Regions from separate parts of the Isoptericola sp. MSGPD8_1_ISO-PGPR-S23-394 genome, predicted to be linked through region 1. Evidence: riboswitches for the same ligand, from Rfam matches in the RefSeq annotation. Region 1 holds a riboswitch; each other region holds the start of a gene.

Region 1 (4,091 bases):
GTGCCCATCACCAGGGGCGAACCCACGGCGGTGCCCGCGATGACCAGGGGGTGCTGCACGTCGGTGCGTGTCATGTTCCTCCTCAGCCGCCCTGGACGGCGGTGACGATCTCGACGCGGTCCCCGGCCCGGACCACGGTGGACTCCCAGGTACCGCGGGGGACGACGACGTCGTCGATCGCGACGGCGAGGCCGCGGGGCGCGCCGTCGGCGACGTGACCGGGCATGAGCTCTGCCACCAGCTCGGTGACGGGGACCGCGCCGGTCGGGCCGAGGTCGTGCTCCGCGCCGTTGACCCGGGCGGTCGCCGGGGCGGCGGTGCGCTGGTCGTGTCTCGTCACGGTGCTCCTTGGGTCGGGGGATTGGTGGGGGAGAAGCGCCGCGGGTCGGTCGCGCGCAGGGCCGCGAGCATGGCCGACGGGTCGGCGCTCCGGACGTCGACGTCGAACCACGAGCCCGTCAGCCCCGCCACGACGACGTCGGCGGTCAGCGGCGCCAGCAGGATGCCGTTGCGGTGGTGCCCGGTGGCGAGGTGGAGACCGGGCACGTGCGTCGGGCCGAGGAGCGGCATGTTGTCGGGGGTGGAGGGGCGGGCGCGGGGTGTCGCCTCGACGAGGGCCGCCTCGTCGACCGCGGGCAGCAGCACCCGGGCGTCGCGCAGCAGGGCGAACACACCGCCCGCCGTGGCACGGCGGTCGTCCGGGTTCTCCTCGGTGGTCGCCCCGATGACGAGCTCACAGTGCCCCTTCCACGGGCCCTCGGTGGCCGGGGCACGGGAGACCACGTACACGGGGCGGCCCTGGACGAGGCCGCGGACCACGTGCCGGGGCGCGAGCTCCGGGTCGGCCTGCAGCCGCAGGGTCTGCCCCTTGACCGGGCGGACGGGGACCGCGACACCGGGAAGGTCCGTGAGCAGCGACGCGGACGCCCAGCCCGCCGCCACGACGGTCGCGCCGGCGCGGTGCAGGTGCCGGGTCTCGTCCACCGCGCCGACGACCCGGTCGTCCTCCATCTCGAGCCGGACGACCGCCCGGGCGGCCACGGTGCCGCGCGGGTGGGCGTCGACCGCCCGCCACAGCGCGGTGTGGGTGGCACGCGGGTCGACGGCGTGGTCGCCGGGAACCCAGGCCGCCTCGGTGAGGCGCTGGCCCAGCAAGGGCTCGCGCCGCCGGGCCTCGGAGATCGCCAGCCGCTCCGAGGCGACGGCGTGGCGGGTGTGCAGCGCCAGGATCCGGCGCAGCAGTGCGGCGTCGGTGTCGTCGTAGGCGAGGGTCAGCGTGCCGGACTCCCGCAGCCCGACCCCGAGGCCGGACGCGGACTCCAGGTCGGCGGCGAACGACAGCCAGCGGGAGGCGCCGGTCAGGTGCAGGTGCAGCGCCGTGTCCTCGGTGAACTCCGCCTCGGTGGCGGGGGCGATCATCCCGGCGGCGGCGCGGGTGGAGCCGTCGCCGGGGTCGGGGTCCAGGACGGTCACGCTGAGGCCCGCCTCGAGGGCGCGCCACGCCACGGCGAGGCCGATGATGCCGGCGCCGACCACGACGAGGTCGCGCGTGCCGGCGGGCGGTGCGGGCAGACGTCGGTCCAACTCGGTGCTCCCTTCGCTGGCATGATCCAGATCAGGTGGGACGGTCGGCGCCGCTGCGCCCTCTCAGCCCCGACCGGGGCTCCCGTGCTCACCGCAGCCTACCCGGGCACGCCGGTGGCGGCTCCTAGACTGCGTTGCGTGACATCCGACACCGTCCGTGGCCGGCTCGCCGACGCCCGCCTGTACCTGTGCACCGACGCCCGCGAGGACCGCGGCGACCTGGAACGGTTCCTGCACGCGGCGCTCGCCGGCGGCGTCGACGTCGTCCAGCTGCGGGACAAGACGATCGACGCGGCGCGCGAGCTGGAGCTGCAGTCGCTCGTCGCCCGCGTCGCGGCCGAGCACGGGGCCCTGTGGGCGGTGAACGACCGGGCAGATGTCGCGTCGCTCACCGGAGCGCCGGTGGTGCACATGGGGCAGGGCGACCTGCCGGTGCCCGCGGTCCGCTCGTTGCTCGGCCCGGGACCCGTGCTGGGCCGGTCCACGCACTCGGCCGCGCAGGCGGCCGCGGCGGAGGCCGACGCGGACGTCGACTACTTCTGCGTCGGCCCGATCTGGTCGACGCCCACCAAGCCGGGCCGCGCCGCCGTGGGGCTGGACCTCCTGCGCGAGGTCGCCGCCACGATCCCGACGACGCCGTGGTTCGCCATCGGGGGGATCGACGCCGAGCGGTTGGACGACGTGCTCGACGTCGGCGCCCGGCGGGTCGTCGTCGTCCGAGCGATCACCGAGGCGCCGGACCCGGAGCGGGCGGCGCGCGAGCTGCGCGAGCGGCTCGCCGGATAGCCCCCCGAGACCTGTCTCCCGGTCAGGAGACGTGGCACCATCACACCGCTACACCCGCCGACGCTGTTGGAGTCACCCATGAACGTCCGTCCTCGCCTTGTGGCCGCGCTGGCCGCGGCCCTCTTGCTGACCGGATGTACCGGGAGCGGCGACGAGGATTCCTCGGCCGACGCCACCTCGACCGCGGACGAGCCGGCGCCGGGCGCTTCCGGGAGCGCGGACGCGGCCGTCGGCACCGCCGAGGCGCCGGGGCCCGACGTGGTGATGGCCGAGCAGACGATCGACACCCCGGGCGAAGCGGGCGGCACGATCACCGTCACGCTGCGGACGCTCGAGGTACGGGACGACGTCACGACCGTGCGGTACGCGCTCCGTTGGGAGAACGACGGCGCGGCCGACGACGAGACGGCCAGCCACAGCGACCTCGGTGTCGACTGGATCCCCACCGTCACGGACACCGCCGCGCTGGTCCAGTACCGGCCCTTCTGCACGAGGGGATCGTGGCAGGAGGGCGCCATCTCTCAGCAGCAGTGCGGGTACAGCGCCACTGCCTCGCCCAAGTACCCGTTCGACGGGTTCGTCAACCACGCGACGAACGAGGGCTGGGCCATGCTGCCGGCGCCGGACGGCGAGCCCGGGACGCTCGACGTCGCGCTCGGCCAGGGGCTGCCCGTGTTCACCGGTGCCACCGTGACCTCCGCGGGCGATCCGGCATGAGGACCTGGTCGGCCGTCGCGCGAGGAGCGGGAGGCGTCGTGGTGCTGTCCGCGACGACGCTCGCCGGGCCGGCGCACGCGACGTCGTCCCCGAGCCCCCACCCGCACGGCGCGGCCGTGGCCGAGGTGGCCGAGGAGCTGGCGGCCGAGCGTGCCGAGCTCGAGTCCGTGGAGATCACGGCCGAGATGGCCGCGGACGCGACGCTTGCCCTCGATCCCGCCGACCCGACGTTCGCCCTCGACCCGGCGGACGCCACCACGACCCTCGAGCGCACCGTCGAGGAGGCGGACGACACCGTCGTGACGTTGACCTCGGACCTCCTGTTCGACTTCGGATCGGCCGACCTCACCGACCGGGCTGCCGAAGCGGTCGCGGAGCTGGCCGAGCGGATCCCGCAGGACGCCGCCGTGCGGGTGGACGGGCACACGGACGCGGTGGGTTCCGCGGCCGACAACCAGGCCCTGTCCGAGGAACGGGCGCAGGCGGTCGCCGACGTCCTCGGGGAAGCGCGCGGCGACCTGGACCTGCAGGTCAGCGGGCACGGTGAGAGCGAACCTGTCGCGGACAACACGACGGGTGGGGAGGACAACCCGGCCGGCCGGGCGCTGAACCGCCGTGTCGAGGTGACCTACCCGACGTCCTGAGTGCTGGTCCGGCGCCCGCCGGCCTCCACCGGACCTCTATCCTGGCCCCGTGACGTCTCCCGCCACCGCCCCTGCCCCCACCCCGCGCCCCGTCCTCGTGGTCGACTTCGGCGCCCAGTACGCCCAGCTCATCGCGCGACGCGTGCGCGAGGCCAGGGTCTACTCCGAGATCGTGCCCCACACGTGGACACCGGAGCAGATGCTCGCCAAGAACCCGGCGGCGATCATCCTCTCGGGCGGCCCGTCGTCGGTGTACGCCACCGGTGCGCCGTTCGTCGACGCCGCGCTGTTCGAGGCGGGCGTGCCCGTCCTCGGCATCTGCTACGGCTTCCAGGCGATGGCGCAGGCGCTCGGCGGGAA
Region 2 (4,091 bases), 130 kb from region 1:
CGCGAGAAGATTCGTGAGTTCGCCGCCGCCGTCGGTTCCCAGCACCCCGCGCACCACGACCTCGTGGTGGCGCGGGGTCTTGGCTATCCGGACCTGGTCGCGTCGCCGACGTTCGCCGTCGTGGTCGCCCAGCAGGCCGAGTCCCAGTACGTCGCGGACCCGGCGGCCGGGATCGACTTCTCGCGCGTGGTGCACGCCGACGAGAAGTTCGAGCACCACCGGCCGGTCGTGGCTGGGGACGAGCTCGTGACGGTCCTGCACGTCGACGCGGTCACCCAGCGCTCGAGCATCTCGATGGTCACCACGCGCTGCGAGATCTACGCCGCCTCCGGGCCTGACGACGCCACCCCGGGTGAGCACGTCGCCACGGTGACGTCGAGCCTCGTCGTCCGCGGGGAGGAGCCCTGATGACCACGCAGCGACCGGAGCTGGCAGCGCTGTCGGTGGGTGACGTCGTCGCCACCCGTTCGATCGAGCTCGACCGCGCCACGCTCGTCCGCTACGCCGGTGCCAGCGGCGACTTCAACCCCATTCACTGGGACGAGGCCTTCGCCACCGAGGTCGGCCTGCCCGGGGTCATCGCCCACGGCATGTGCACGATGGGCTCCGTGATCGGTGTCGTCGAGGACTGGGCCGGCGACCCGGGTGCGATCGTCCGCTACGGCACACGTTTCACCAAGCCGGTGCCCGTGCCCGCACGAGGTGCCACCGTGGTCGAGGTGACCGCCACCGTCGGCGCCTTGGACGCGGAGGCCGGTACCGCCCGCGTCGATCTCGCCGTCGTGCACGACGGCGCCAAGGTGCTGGGCCGCGCCCAGGCCGTCGTCCGCCTCTCCTGAGCGGACCTCCTCTCAGCGGCGTGCGCCGCGACGCGTGGTCCCTTCACAGCGGCGAGTGACACGAGTAACCTTCGAGGTGCGTCCCCAACGGTGGGGGCGCGGACATCGAAGGAGATGCTCATGCCCAGACGCGTCCTCACCCCTGCCGCCGAGATCGCCACCGACCCGTCCGCCCGCCCGGCAGGCGTCTCGCGCCGCGGCGTGCTCGTCGCGGGCGCCGCCGGGGCCCTCACGCTCGCCACCGGCGCCGAGGCGTGGGCCGCCGGGCACACCGGAGCGGGTCGCCCCTGGCCTGGCCACGCCGGGGGGTCCGCCGGATCCGTGCGGCGCGCCCACGAGTTCCTCGGCGTGATGACCGACGCGTACCCCGAGGTCGACACCGGGCCCCGCCTGGCCCAGTCCTACGCCGACCAGCTCGGGCTCTTCTCGACCGCCTTCGTCTACGACGTCGCCCTGATGATCTGCGCCTCGCTCGCCGGGGGGCACGTGGAGCGGGCCACCACCCTGGCCGACGGCCTCGTCTTCGCCCAGGAGCACGACCCGGCCCACGACGACGGACGCCTGCGCCAGGGCTACAACGCCGGCCCGTACACGTTCTACGACGGCTCCGCACAGGCCTACGGGCTCGAGCTGCCCGACGGCACCGCGAACATCGGCTGGCAGTTCGGGTTCCTCGGGACCGCGGTCGGAGACATGGCCTGGCCTGGCATCGCCCTGCTGCACACCTACGAGGCGACCGGCGACCGGCGCTATCGGGACGCCGCGGTGCGGATCGGCGAGTGGATCCTCGACAACACCTGGTCGGAGCGCACGCTCGGCGGGTTCTCCTTCGGGGTCGACGGCGGCAACGCCCCGATCCCCAACGGCTCGACCGAGCACAACGTCGACTGCGTGGCGTTCTTCCGCCAGCTCGACGCGCTGGCCGGCGGCCGGCGCTGGCGCCGGGCGGAGCGTCACGCCCGCGAGTTCGTCGACCGCATGTGGGACCGGCGTGGCGGCTACTTCTACACCGGGACGAACGACGGCGAGGAGATCAACACCGACCCGCTGCCCCTGGACCCTGCGACCTGGGGCTGGCTCGCGCTGCGGGCGAACCGGTACGGCCGTGCCGTCGACTGGGCGGCCTCGGACCTCGCCGCCCGCGACGTCGCGGGTGCCGGGAGCTCGCAGCTCCCCGAGGGGACCGCGATCTCCGGCGTGACGTTCTCTAGCGCGAGCCTGACCACGACGGCCTCGTACGAGGGCGTCCAGGCGCACCCGGACGCCGTCTGGCTGGAGGGCACGGCGCAGCTCGCCTGCGCGCTGGCCGACCGCGGGCGCGGGCGTCGTGACGCCGCCCGGGCCGAACGGCTGCTGGCCGAGGTCCGCCGGACGCAGGACCTGCTCGGTGGCGGGCAGACGGTGGGAGGGGACGCGCTGCCGGAGCGCTCCGGTGTCGTGGCCGCCACGAGCCTCGTCGACACCGGGTTCGGATTCGGCTACTTCCAGGTGCAGCACACCGGCGCCACGTCCTGGTACCTCCTGGCCGCCGCCGGTGCCAACCCGTTGCAGGTCGGCGGGCTCCGCCGTCGTCGTCCCTGACCCCCGACGCTGTGGGTTTGAAATCTACGGATCCGCATCCCTTGAGTCCGTAGATTTCATACCCACAGCGAGGTGGGGGGCGTGCGTGCTACGTTGCGGGTGATCCCACGGGAGCCTCACGCAGGGGCTGAGATCGGGCTGACGCGGCCCGGACCGTTGAACCTGACCGGGTCATGCCGGCGTAGGAAGATGGAGTACACATGTCGCACGACGCACCGTCGCGCGCGCTCGCCTTCGAGCGCGACACCGAGACCGGGATCGTGGTCCCGGTCACCGAGATCACCCTGGCCGACGCCCCTGACGGGTCGGCCAACCCTCCGGTGCGGATCTACCGCACCGACGGCCCGGGGGGTGACCCCACCGAGGGGATCCCGGGCCTGCGCACGGCGTGGATCGCCGCGCGGGAGGACACCGAGGAGTACACGGGCCGCGAGCGGTCCCTGGCCGACGACGGCCGGGGGGCCGCCCGGCGCGGAGCCGCCTCGGCCGAGTGGCGGGGCGAGCGTCGTCGTCCGCGCCGCGGCCTCGACGGCCGCACCATCACGCAAATGCACTACGCCCGCCGGGGCGAGATCACCCCGGAGATGCGCTTCGTCGCGATCCGCGAGGGGGTCGACGTCGAGCTGGTGCGCTCCGAGGTCGCGGCGGGCCGCGCGATCATCCCGAACAACGTCAACCACCCCGAGTCAGAGCCGATGATCATCGGGCGGGCGTTCACGGTGAAGGTCAACGCCAACATCGGCAACTCGGCCGTCCACTCCTCGATCGCCGAGGAGGTGGAGAAGCTGCAGTGGGCCACGAAGTGGGGCGCGGACACGGTCATGGACCTGTCCACGGGTGACGACATCCACACCACGCGCGAGTGGCTGCTGCGCAACGCGCCCGTGCCGATCGGGACGGTGCCGATCTACCAGGCCCTCGAGAAGGTCGACGGGGACGCCTCGCGCCTCACCTGGGAGATCTACCGCGACACGGTGATCGAGCAGTGCGAGCAGGGCGTCGACTACATGACGGTGCACGCCGGGGTGCTGCTGCGCTACGTGCCGCTCACCGCGAACCGGGTGACCGGCATCGTCTCGCGCGGCGGGTCGATCATGGCCGGCTGGTGCCTGGCCCACCATCAGGAGAACTTCCTGTACACCCACTACGACGAGCTGTGCGAGATCTTCGCGCGGTACGACGTCGCGTTCTCCCTCGGGGACGGCCTGCGGCCCGGGTCGATCGCGGACGCGAACGACGAGGCCCAGTTCGCCGAGCTCGACACCCTGGCCGAGCTCACCAAGCGGGCATGGCAGCACGACGTGCAGGTCATGGTCGAGGGTCCCGGGCACGTGCCGCTGCACCTGGTGCGCGAGAACGTCGAGCGTCAGCAGGAGCTGTGCGACGGCGCCCCGTTCTACACCCTGGGGCCGCTGGTGACGGACATCGCCCCGGGGTACGACCACATCACCTCCGCCATCGGTGCCACGGAGATCGCCCGGTACGGCACGGCGATGCTCTGCTACGTCACGCCCAAGGAGCACCTGGGGCTGCCGAACCGCGACGACGTGCGCACCGGCGTCGTGACCTACAAGATCGCCGCGCACGCCGCGGACGTCGCCAAGGGCCACCCGGGGGCGACCGAGCGGGACGACGCGCTGAGCAAGGCCCGGTTCGAGTTCCGGTGGCGCG
Region 3 (4,091 bases), 1.4 Mb from region 1:
CCCGGCAGGCCGAGCAGCACGCTGAGCAGCGTCCCGACGCTCGCCTGCGCCAGCGTCTGCCCGACCACCCGCCACGTCCGGGGCTCGCTCAGGACCTCCGCGAAGCCGGAGAGGTCGAGCGTCCGCCCGCCCGCGCCGTCGTCGGCGAAGAAGCCCTCGACGACCAGCGCGACCACGGGCCACGCGAAGAAGACGGCGAGGAACACCAGCGGGACGCCGACCGCCCCGCCCCAGCCCAACCACGCCCACCGGGGCCGGCGCCGCGGACTCACCGGAGCGAGTCCTGGGCGAGCCTGCGGCTCCGCACCGGGCGAGCGCCTTGCTCCGCTGCGGCCCTCACCCTCGCGTCGCCTCCGGCTCACCCGATGCCGTCTCGGCTGAGCCTGCGGCTCCGCACCGGGCGAGTGCCTTGCTCCGCTGCGGCCCTCACCCTCGCGTCGCCTCCGGCTCACCCGATGACCGTGGCCGTCCACTGCTCGATCCACTCGTCGCGGTGCTCGGCGATCTCCGTGGCCGGGACGTCGTAGGGCTCGTCGGCCAGCGGTGCGAACTGCTCCCACTCGGCCGGCAGCTCGACCGTCTCGTCGGCCGGGTACATGTACATGTTCGCCGGGATGTCCGCCTGGACCTCGCCGGACGCGAGGAAGTCCACCAGGGCACGGGCACCGTCCGGGTTGTCCGTCCCCGCCAGGACGCCCGCGTACTCCACCTGCCGGAAGCACGTGCCCAGCAGCGCCGTCGTCGTCGACTCGCTGCCGTCCTCGGTGACCGTGAAGGCGGGCGACGTCGCGTACGACAGCACGATCGGGCGCTCCCCGCCCTCCCCCGCACCGGAGAAGTCGACGTAGTAGGCGTCCGACCAACCGTCGGTCACCCGGAGCCCGTTGTCCGCGAGGTCGGCCCACCAACCCTGCCAGGCGTCCTCGCCGAACGCGCTGATCGTGGCCAGCAGGAACGCGAAGCCGGGGGACGACGTCGCCGGGTTGGTGACGACCGTCAGGTCGGCGTAGGCCGGGTCGGTGAGGTCCTCGAGGCCGGTCGGCGGCTCGATGTCCGCGTCCTCGAACCACGCGGTGTCGACGTTGAGGCACACGTCACCACGGTCGATCGGGGTCAGGCCCTCCAGGCCCTCCTCGACCTGGGCGCTCACCGAGGGGTCCAGGTCCTCGGGCGTGTACGGCTCGAACACGCCCTCCTCGACCGCCCGCGACGCGAACGTGTTGTCGACCCCGTAGACGACGTCGCCCAGCGGGCTGCCCTGGGTCAGGACGAGCTGGTTGACCAACGCCCCGGCGTCGCCCGCCGCGACGTGCTCGACCTCCAGACCCGTGTCTGCCTCGAAGGACTCGAGGAGCCCCTCGCTCAGCGCGAAGGAGTCGTGCGTGACCAGCGTCACCGTGCCGGACAGCTCGGCGGACGAGTCCGCCGGGACCGGTGTGCTCCCCTGCTCTCCCGGGGCGTCGTCGCCCGTGCAGGCGGCCAGGGCGGGCACCAGCCCGACGACGGCGAGGGTTGCCAGGGTGCGGCGGGTACGGATGGTCATACGTCCTCCTCAGACGGATCTGAAGGGGGGCCGTGCCCGCCGTTCGCGGACCACGGGATCGAGAAGCCCGACTTCCTCCACCGGTGCTAACCGGATCAGGTTCGAGGGTCTGCGGCGAACCGCACTCTCAGCGCTCGCTGGCGCTCCCCTGTCGTTCCCTCCGAGCCTACACACCGCACGCACGCTACGGTGGTGGCGTCCGTCGGGCGGGCCGCTCGCGGCACCGTCCGATGCTGCCGTCTGGTACTGGAGGATCCGTGGAGCATTCCGAGCAGTCCGAGCCCTCGCTGGGGGTCAAGATCGGGACGGTCGCCGCGACGTTCGCGGCCGGGTGGGTCGCGCAGAAGCTCATCAAGGTCGTCTGGGAGAAGGCCACCGGTCACGACGCCCCCATCGACCTCGACGCGGACGACATCCCGATCGTCCAGGCGATCACGTTCGCGGCGGTCACCGGTGGGGTCGCCGTGCTGGCCCGCCGGCTCGCCCGTCAGGGTGTGACCAAGGCGGTCGACCGGCGCGCCAAGAGCGTCTCCGTCGTGTAGGCCCGACGGCGCCGCCACGGCCGGACGCCGTCCCTCAGCTCCGGCTCCGCTGGCGGCGGCGCGCGAGCTGCGCCTCGTGCCCGTGGGGACGGTCCACCGTGTGCACGGCGGCCAAGGCCGCGGCGAGGCGGTCGTCCGGCGCGAGGTCCGCGTGCAACGCCAGGGCCGCGACGATCTGCGAGGCGGCCGCCTGGACGGGGATGCCGGCCCGTGCGGCTGTTTCGCCGAGCCGGTCGCCCGCCTCGTCCTCCGCGATGCCCTGGACCGCCATGAAGGCGCCCTTGGCCTGCTCGACCGCAGCGGCCGAGACCATCGCGCGCCCCACCGCACGGTGCGACTCGCGGTCCAGTGCTTCCCTCGTCACCGGGCTGATGTCGAGCACGTAGCCCACCACGTGGCTGACCGCGCCCTCGTCGTCGTGCTGCGCCTGCCCCGTGACGACCACGGTGCGGGCCTTCCCGTGCGGGTCGACGATGCGGTGCGCGCTGCTGAACGGTCGCCCGGCCCGCAACGCCACGACCGCTGTCCGGGAGAGCCGTGCGCGGTCGTCGGGGTGGGTGCGGCTGCGCAGCAGGTCGACGGTGGGCTCGATCTCTCCCGGCTCCCGCCCGTGCATCCGGTAGACCTCGTCGGACCACCACGTCAGCCCGGACTCGACCTCGACCCGGTACCGACCCACGACGAGCTGCACGCCAGCGGCCAGCGCCTCGGCGGCCGCGGCCAGACCTGTCGCTCGGCTGGTGCGGTGCGACGACGACCCGCTCATGACGACTCTCCGGATTCCCGGGCACGGCGCCCGGTCAGGACTGGTGTGCCGCCCACCGTACTCCCGGGGTGGAGAACTGCCACCCGAGGGCCGATGCTTCACCCGACGGGCTTCAGCGACGACTTGTCGTCGGATGCGGGTGCCTCGCCGGCCACCTCCCGGCGATGTGCACGGACCGAGTGGACGACCGCGCCCACCCAGACGACAACCACGACGCCGAAGACGACCGCCGCGGCGGCACCTTCCAGGGACACGAACTCGGTCCCGAGGAGCGTCCGCGTGTTCGTCAGGACGATGAGGCCGCCGACGGCCGACCCGAGGACGCGCGGAGGAACCCACCGCACGATCCAGGCCGCGATCGGGGCGGCAATCAGCCCGCCGATCAGCAGGGCGATCGCCCAGGAAGTCTCGATCCCCGCCGTCCCGAGCCCGACGAAAAAGCCGAGGCTCGCAGCCACTGCGACGAAGAACTCGCTGGTGTCGATCGAACCGATGACCTTCCGGGGCTCGAGCCGCCCGCTCGCGAGGATCGCCGGGGTACCGACCGGCCCCCAGCCCCCGCCGCCCGTCGCGTCCATGAATCCGGCGACCAGCCCGAGCGGGGTGAGGAAGCGTCGGCGCAGCGGCTGGCCCACCCGGTCGGTGCGGAGCCCCCGGAACGTGAACCGGAACAGGACGTAGAGGCCCAGGCCGAGGAGCAGCACGGACATCAGCGGGCCGGCGATCTCCGTCGAGAGCCACGAGAGGAACGTGGCCCCGACGAAAGCTCCCACCGCACCGGGGACACCGATCCGCGCGACGACGCGCCAGTCGACGTTCCCGAAACGCCAGTGCGAGGCGCCGGAGGCGAGGGTGGTCCCGATCTCGGCCAGGTGCACGGTCGCCGAGGCAGCCGCGGGGTTGGTGCCGATCATCAGCAGGAGGGTCGTCGAGGTGACGCCATAGGCCATGCCGAGGCTGCCGTCGACGAGCTGTGCCCCCAGACCGACCAGGGCGAGGAGTACGAGGGTGTGCACGGTGACCTCCGGAGACGGATCGGCATTACTCGACATACCCTATAGGTTCAGTCGGGTTTTGGGGAGACGTTCGCCCGACGGGATCGATCCCGGCCTACGGGTTCTCCCAGGCCTCCTCGTCGTCCACCAGCCGGCGCAGCTCCTCCGGCACCGACCCGGCGGCCAGGTCAGCCAGCGTGACCTGCGCGAGAACGGCTCGCACGTTCGCCCGCAGCGCCACCCAC
Region 4 (4,091 bases), 920 kb from region 1:
TCGCACGGGTCGAGGAGCGCATCGACGCCGTACGGAGCGCCGTCGATCCGGCACGCGCGGACGTCGAGCGGCTTCGCGCCGACTACACGGACCACGCGCTCGCGCCGGTGGCGGACAACCCGGCGCAGGCCGCCCGGCTGCTGGACTTCGCCGCTCGCAGCGCGGCGGCTGCGCGGCGCCGCCTCACCTCGCAGCAGGTCGCCCAGGCGGTGGCCGGGACGCGCGCGGCCGAAGAGGCCGTCCACCGCGCCGAGGGTCTGCTCGCCGCCGTCGAGGACTTCGAGTCCGAGGCCCTGCGCGCCGAGGCCGCGCTCGGCGCGCTGGTCGCGGAGTCCCGCACCGAGCTCGCCCAAGCACGTGCGATGCCCGCGGACCGGCGTCGGGGACCCGTCGACACCGCCGCGGACGCCCTCGAGGACACCCTGGCGTCGCTCCCGCCGTCCGACGGGCCGAGCGACCCGATCGCCACCCTGACACGGCTCCGGGAGACCAACACCGCCCTGGACGACGCCGTGCGCGACCGCCTCGAGCGCGACGAGCGGGCCCGACGGGCGACCGCCCAGCGGGGTCCCGCGCTCGACGATGCCGCCCGCCAGGTGGCAGCGGCCCGGTCCGTCGTCGACGACTACCGCGCACCCGTCGGGCCGGACGCCCGCACCCGGCTCGCCGAGGCGGCACGCGAGCTCGCGGCAGCTCGCGCCGCCACCGACGCCGAGTCGTCGGTCGACGGCGCCCGCCGCGCCGCGGCGCTCGCCACCGAGGCGACCGAGCTCGCCCGCCGCGACCTCGCGCGGGCGGGCGGCGGTGCGGCGCGGCCGTGGGACGAGCGACGGCCCACGGCCGCGGGGCGCGGGAGCTCGGGGGCCTTCGGCGCCGTGCTGGGCGGCATGGTCCTCGGCGGGATCCTGGACGAGATCGGCGACCTGTTCGACTGACGGATCCCGCGGTCCCGCCGGGCCGCACCCGGCAGGACTCAGGCCCGCAGGAGCCGACACGAGTCAGCCCGGCTCAGCCCGGCACAGGGCCCCGGCGCGCCGCCCACAGATGGTCCACCGGCCCGTTCCCCCGACCGACCTCCAGGGCCGCCCCGGCAGCGATCGCACCGGTGAGCCACGACTTCGTCTCCCGCAACGCCTCGGCCCAGTCGCCGCCGCGCGCGTATCGCGTCACCAGGCCGCTCGACAACGAGCAGCCCGTGCCGTGCGTGCTGGACGTGCGCAACCGGGTACCGGGGACCTCGACCACCAGCCCGTCGGGTGCGACGAGCGCGTCGGGCACCTGGTCCCCGTCCAGGTGGCCGCCCTTGGCCACGACGCGCACGCCGTGCCGCTCGGCCAGCACCGCCGCCTGGCCCAGCACCCCCCGCCAGTCGGTGGCGACGGGCTCGCACAGCAGCACGGCGAGCTCGGCCGTGTTGGGCGTGACGACGTCCGCGTGGTCCAGCACCCGGCGCAGGGCCTCCTCGCCGTCGCCGTCCAGCAGACGGTCTCCGGAGGTGGCGACCATGACGGGATCGACCACCACCGGGGGCCGCGACGGCCCGGCGAGCCGGTCGAGCCACTCGTCGACGACGTGGGCCGCTCCGGCGGTGGCCAGCATGCCGATCTTGACCCCGTCGAGCGTCACGTCGGCGCACAGGGTCTCGAGCTGCTCCGCGAGGAACGACGGCGGCGGCACGTGCACCGCGCTCACCCCCTGCGTGCTCTGTGCGGTCAGCGCCGTCACGGCAGCCATGCCGTAGCCGCCGGCGGCAGCCACCGACTTCAGGTCCGCCTGGATGCCCGCTCCGCCGCTCGGGTCGGACCCCGCGACGGAGAGCACCCGCGGGACGGCCCGGCGTGACGCGGGTGCGCCAGGCCGGCGGGAGACGGCCGCTCGGGTGGCGACGGCGGTCACGGTGGTGACGGTGCGCGGGTTCGACGGCATCGCGACATCCCTTCGTCAGTGCTGGCTGCTTCAGGTTCGACGGGTGTGATCTCAGCTCCCGGGCGGGCGCACCCCGTGTCGTCGGACCACCGTAGCGCGGCCGCCGGCGGCCCGAGACGGTGTCTCACCCGCGCCCCGGCGGGCCGGCACCGGCGATCCTGCCGATGCCCGGTGCAGCCGCCACCAGCACGCTGGGCGAGCAGCACCCGCTCCGCCGCGTCCGGCGTCACCGACGACGACCGGCCGGCGAGGCACCGTCAGCGCTGTCAGAACCGTCAGAGAGGACGCATCATGCAGCACGCACCGAGCACGGCCCGGTCGGGCCGACGTCTCACGGGAGCCCTGGCCTCCCTCGCCGTCGCCGTGGGCATCGGGGTCGCCTCCGGCGCCGCGGCCCACGCGGCCGACAACCCGTACGAGCGCGGACCGGACCCGACCGAGTCGAGCATCGAGGCCACCCGAGGGGCCTACACCGTCTCCGAGCGGAACGTCTCGAGCTGGGTCTCCGGGTTCGGCGGCGGCACGATCTACTACCCCACCACCACCGGTGACGGGGCCTTCGGCGCAGTGGTGGTCTCGCCCGGCTACACCGGTACGGAGAGCACCATCGCGTGGCTGGGCCCCCGGCTCGCCTCCCAGGGGTTCGTGCTGCTCACGATGGCCACGAACTCGATCTACGACCAGCCCGACTCGCGCGCCGACCAGATCCAGGCGGCGCTCGACTACCTCACCGGCTCCAGCCCGGTGGCCGATCGCATCGACGAGGACCGCCTGGCACTCATGGGTCACTCCATGGGGGGCGGCGGCACGCTGCGCGCGGTGGACGACAACCCGGAGATCAAGGCCGCCATCCCGATGACGCCGTGGCACCTGAAGAAGGACTGGTCGTCCGTGGCGACCCCGACGCTGATCTTCGGCGCCGAGAACGACTCGGTGGCGCGCCACGAGACGCACGCCGAACCGTTCTACGAGTCGCTGGACGACGACCTGCCGAAGGCCTACCTGGAGCTCGACGGGGCGAGCCATTTCGCCCCCAACTACTCCAACACGACGATCGCGAAGTACTCGATCTCCTGGCTCAAGCGGTTCGTCGACGACGACGACCGGTATACGCAGTTCCTGTGCCCCGGCCCCTCGACCGGATGGTTCTCGGACGTCGAGGTGTACGAGAGCTCCTGCCCCTTCTGACCTCCGCTCCCCCCGACCGGGCGGGTGGTCGCACCGTCGTGCGGCCACCCGCCCGTGTGCCCCCGCACAGCATCGGCTGCCGGCGGCCGGGGCCGGGCACAACGCCGGCTGGCGCCTGGACGGCATCCGCCTAGCCTCGGCCCATGGAGACGACGGCGCCCCCGCCCGGACTGGTCGAGCTGGCCCGCGGACAGCAGCTCCAGGCCGACGGCCCGGCCACCGACGCCTGTGCCAGCCTCGACCTCGCCCGCGACGCCCTGGTGGCACGTCCCGGCACCGCCGTCCCCGGCGACGTCATGGCAGCCGTCCTGGGCGCCGTCGACGCCGCCTGGTCCGCCGGAGACCTCGCGGCCTGCCGCGACACCGTGACCCACGGTCTGGCGGCGTGCACCCCCGACGCCGGGCCGCCGCGCGACTACCTGCGAGGGCTGCACACGCTGCTCGAGGGACGACCGCAGGAGTCCGCGGAGCCGTTGCGCCGGGTGGTCGAACAGCTGCGAGGCGCCCACGAGGCGGACTCGCTGCGGCTCGCGGCCACCGCGGCCCTGCTGACGGGGGACGTCACCACGGCGTGCCGCGCCGGAGCCCGGGCCCTCGCCACCGCACGGGCAGCCGGCGACCCTGCCCTGGTCGCCCGTGCCACCGAGCACGTCGCCTACGCCGAGCTGCGGGCCGGCCGGCACGCCCAGGCGCGCGACCACGCCGTCGCGGGCTGGCACGCCGCGCGTCGGTCCGGCCGGGTCAACACCGCCGCCCACCACCGCGCGGTGCTGGCGCTGGTCACCTCTGTGCTCGGCCCCCTCGCCGACGTGCCCCTCCATGCCGCCGCGGCCCTGGGGACCGCACGCCGGCACGGACTCGCCACGCCGGTCACCCTCGCCGAGTGGGCGCTGGCCCGTGCGGAGCTCGCCGACGGGCGCCCGGCCGACGCGGCGGGTCGCCTGACCTCGCTGCTGGCCCCGTCCCACGGCGGTGCG

Evidence for each region. Region 1 has a riboswitch for thiamine pyrophosphate ahead of thiO (glycine oxidase ThiO). Riboswitches for the same ligand answer to the same signal wherever they lie in the genome.
Region 2: another riboswitch for thiamine pyrophosphate. It lies ahead of thiC (phosphomethylpyrimidine synthase ThiC); the one in region 1 lies ahead of thiO (glycine oxidase ThiO).
Region 3: another riboswitch for thiamine pyrophosphate. It lies ahead of AC3RJ8_RS01665 (thiamine ABC transporter substrate-binding protein); the one in region 1 lies ahead of thiO (glycine oxidase ThiO).
Region 4: another riboswitch for thiamine pyrophosphate. It lies ahead of thiD (bifunctional hydroxymethylpyrimidine kinase/phosphomethylpyrimidine kinase); the one in region 1 lies ahead of thiO (glycine oxidase ThiO).

What each region holds. Positions count from the first base shown of each region.
Region 1 covers NZ_CM176517.1:2,873,782-2,877,872, reverse strand. The annotation lists gene AC3RJ8_RS13165 (thiazole synthase) at 1-74, opposite strand, end outside; gene thiS (sulfur carrier protein ThiS) at 83-340, opposite strand; gene thiO (glycine oxidase ThiO) at 337-1,584, opposite strand; TPP riboswitch at 1,576-1,680, opposite strand; gene thiE (thiamine phosphate synthase) at 1,723-2,370, shown strand; gene AC3RJ8_RS13145 (hypothetical protein) at 2,449-3,087, shown strand; gene AC3RJ8_RS13140 (OmpA family protein) at 3,084-3,731, shown strand; gene guaA (glutamine-hydrolyzing GMP synthase) at 3,781-4,091, shown strand, end outside.
Region 2 covers NZ_CM176517.1:3,004,572-3,008,662, reverse strand. The annotation lists gene AC3RJ8_RS13835 (FAS1-like dehydratase domain-containing protein) at 1-408, shown strand, start outside; gene AC3RJ8_RS13830 (MaoC family dehydratase) at 408-839, shown strand; gene AC3RJ8_RS13825 (Tat pathway signal sequence domain protein) at 960-2,420, shown strand; TPP riboswitch at 2,520-2,625, shown strand; gene thiC (phosphomethylpyrimidine synthase ThiC) at 2,621-4,091, shown strand, end outside.
Region 3 covers NZ_CM176517.1:364,341-368,431, reverse strand. The annotation lists gene AC3RJ8_RS01670 (ABC transporter permease) at 1-272, opposite strand, end outside; gene AC3RJ8_RS01665 (thiamine ABC transporter substrate-binding protein) at 449-1,543, opposite strand; TPP riboswitch at 1,599-1,703, opposite strand; gene AC3RJ8_RS01660 (DUF4235 domain-containing protein) at 1,801-2,085, shown strand; gene AC3RJ8_RS01655 (PAS and ANTAR domain-containing protein) at 2,120-2,851, opposite strand; gene AC3RJ8_RS01650 (sulfite exporter TauE/SafE family protein) at 2,950-3,867, opposite strand; gene AC3RJ8_RS01645 (RrF2 family transcriptional regulator) at 3,962-4,091, opposite strand, start outside.
Region 4 covers NZ_CM176517.1:1,954,106-1,958,196, forward strand. The annotation lists gene AC3RJ8_RS08890 (hypothetical protein) at 1-935, shown strand, start outside; gene thiD (bifunctional hydroxymethylpyrimidine kinase/phosphomethylpyrimidine kinase) at 1,009-1,926, opposite strand; TPP riboswitch at 1,917-2,012, opposite strand; gene AC3RJ8_RS08900 (alpha/beta hydrolase family protein) at 2,218-3,114, shown strand; gene AC3RJ8_RS08905 (LuxR C-terminal-related transcriptional regulator) at 3,258-4,091, shown strand, end outside.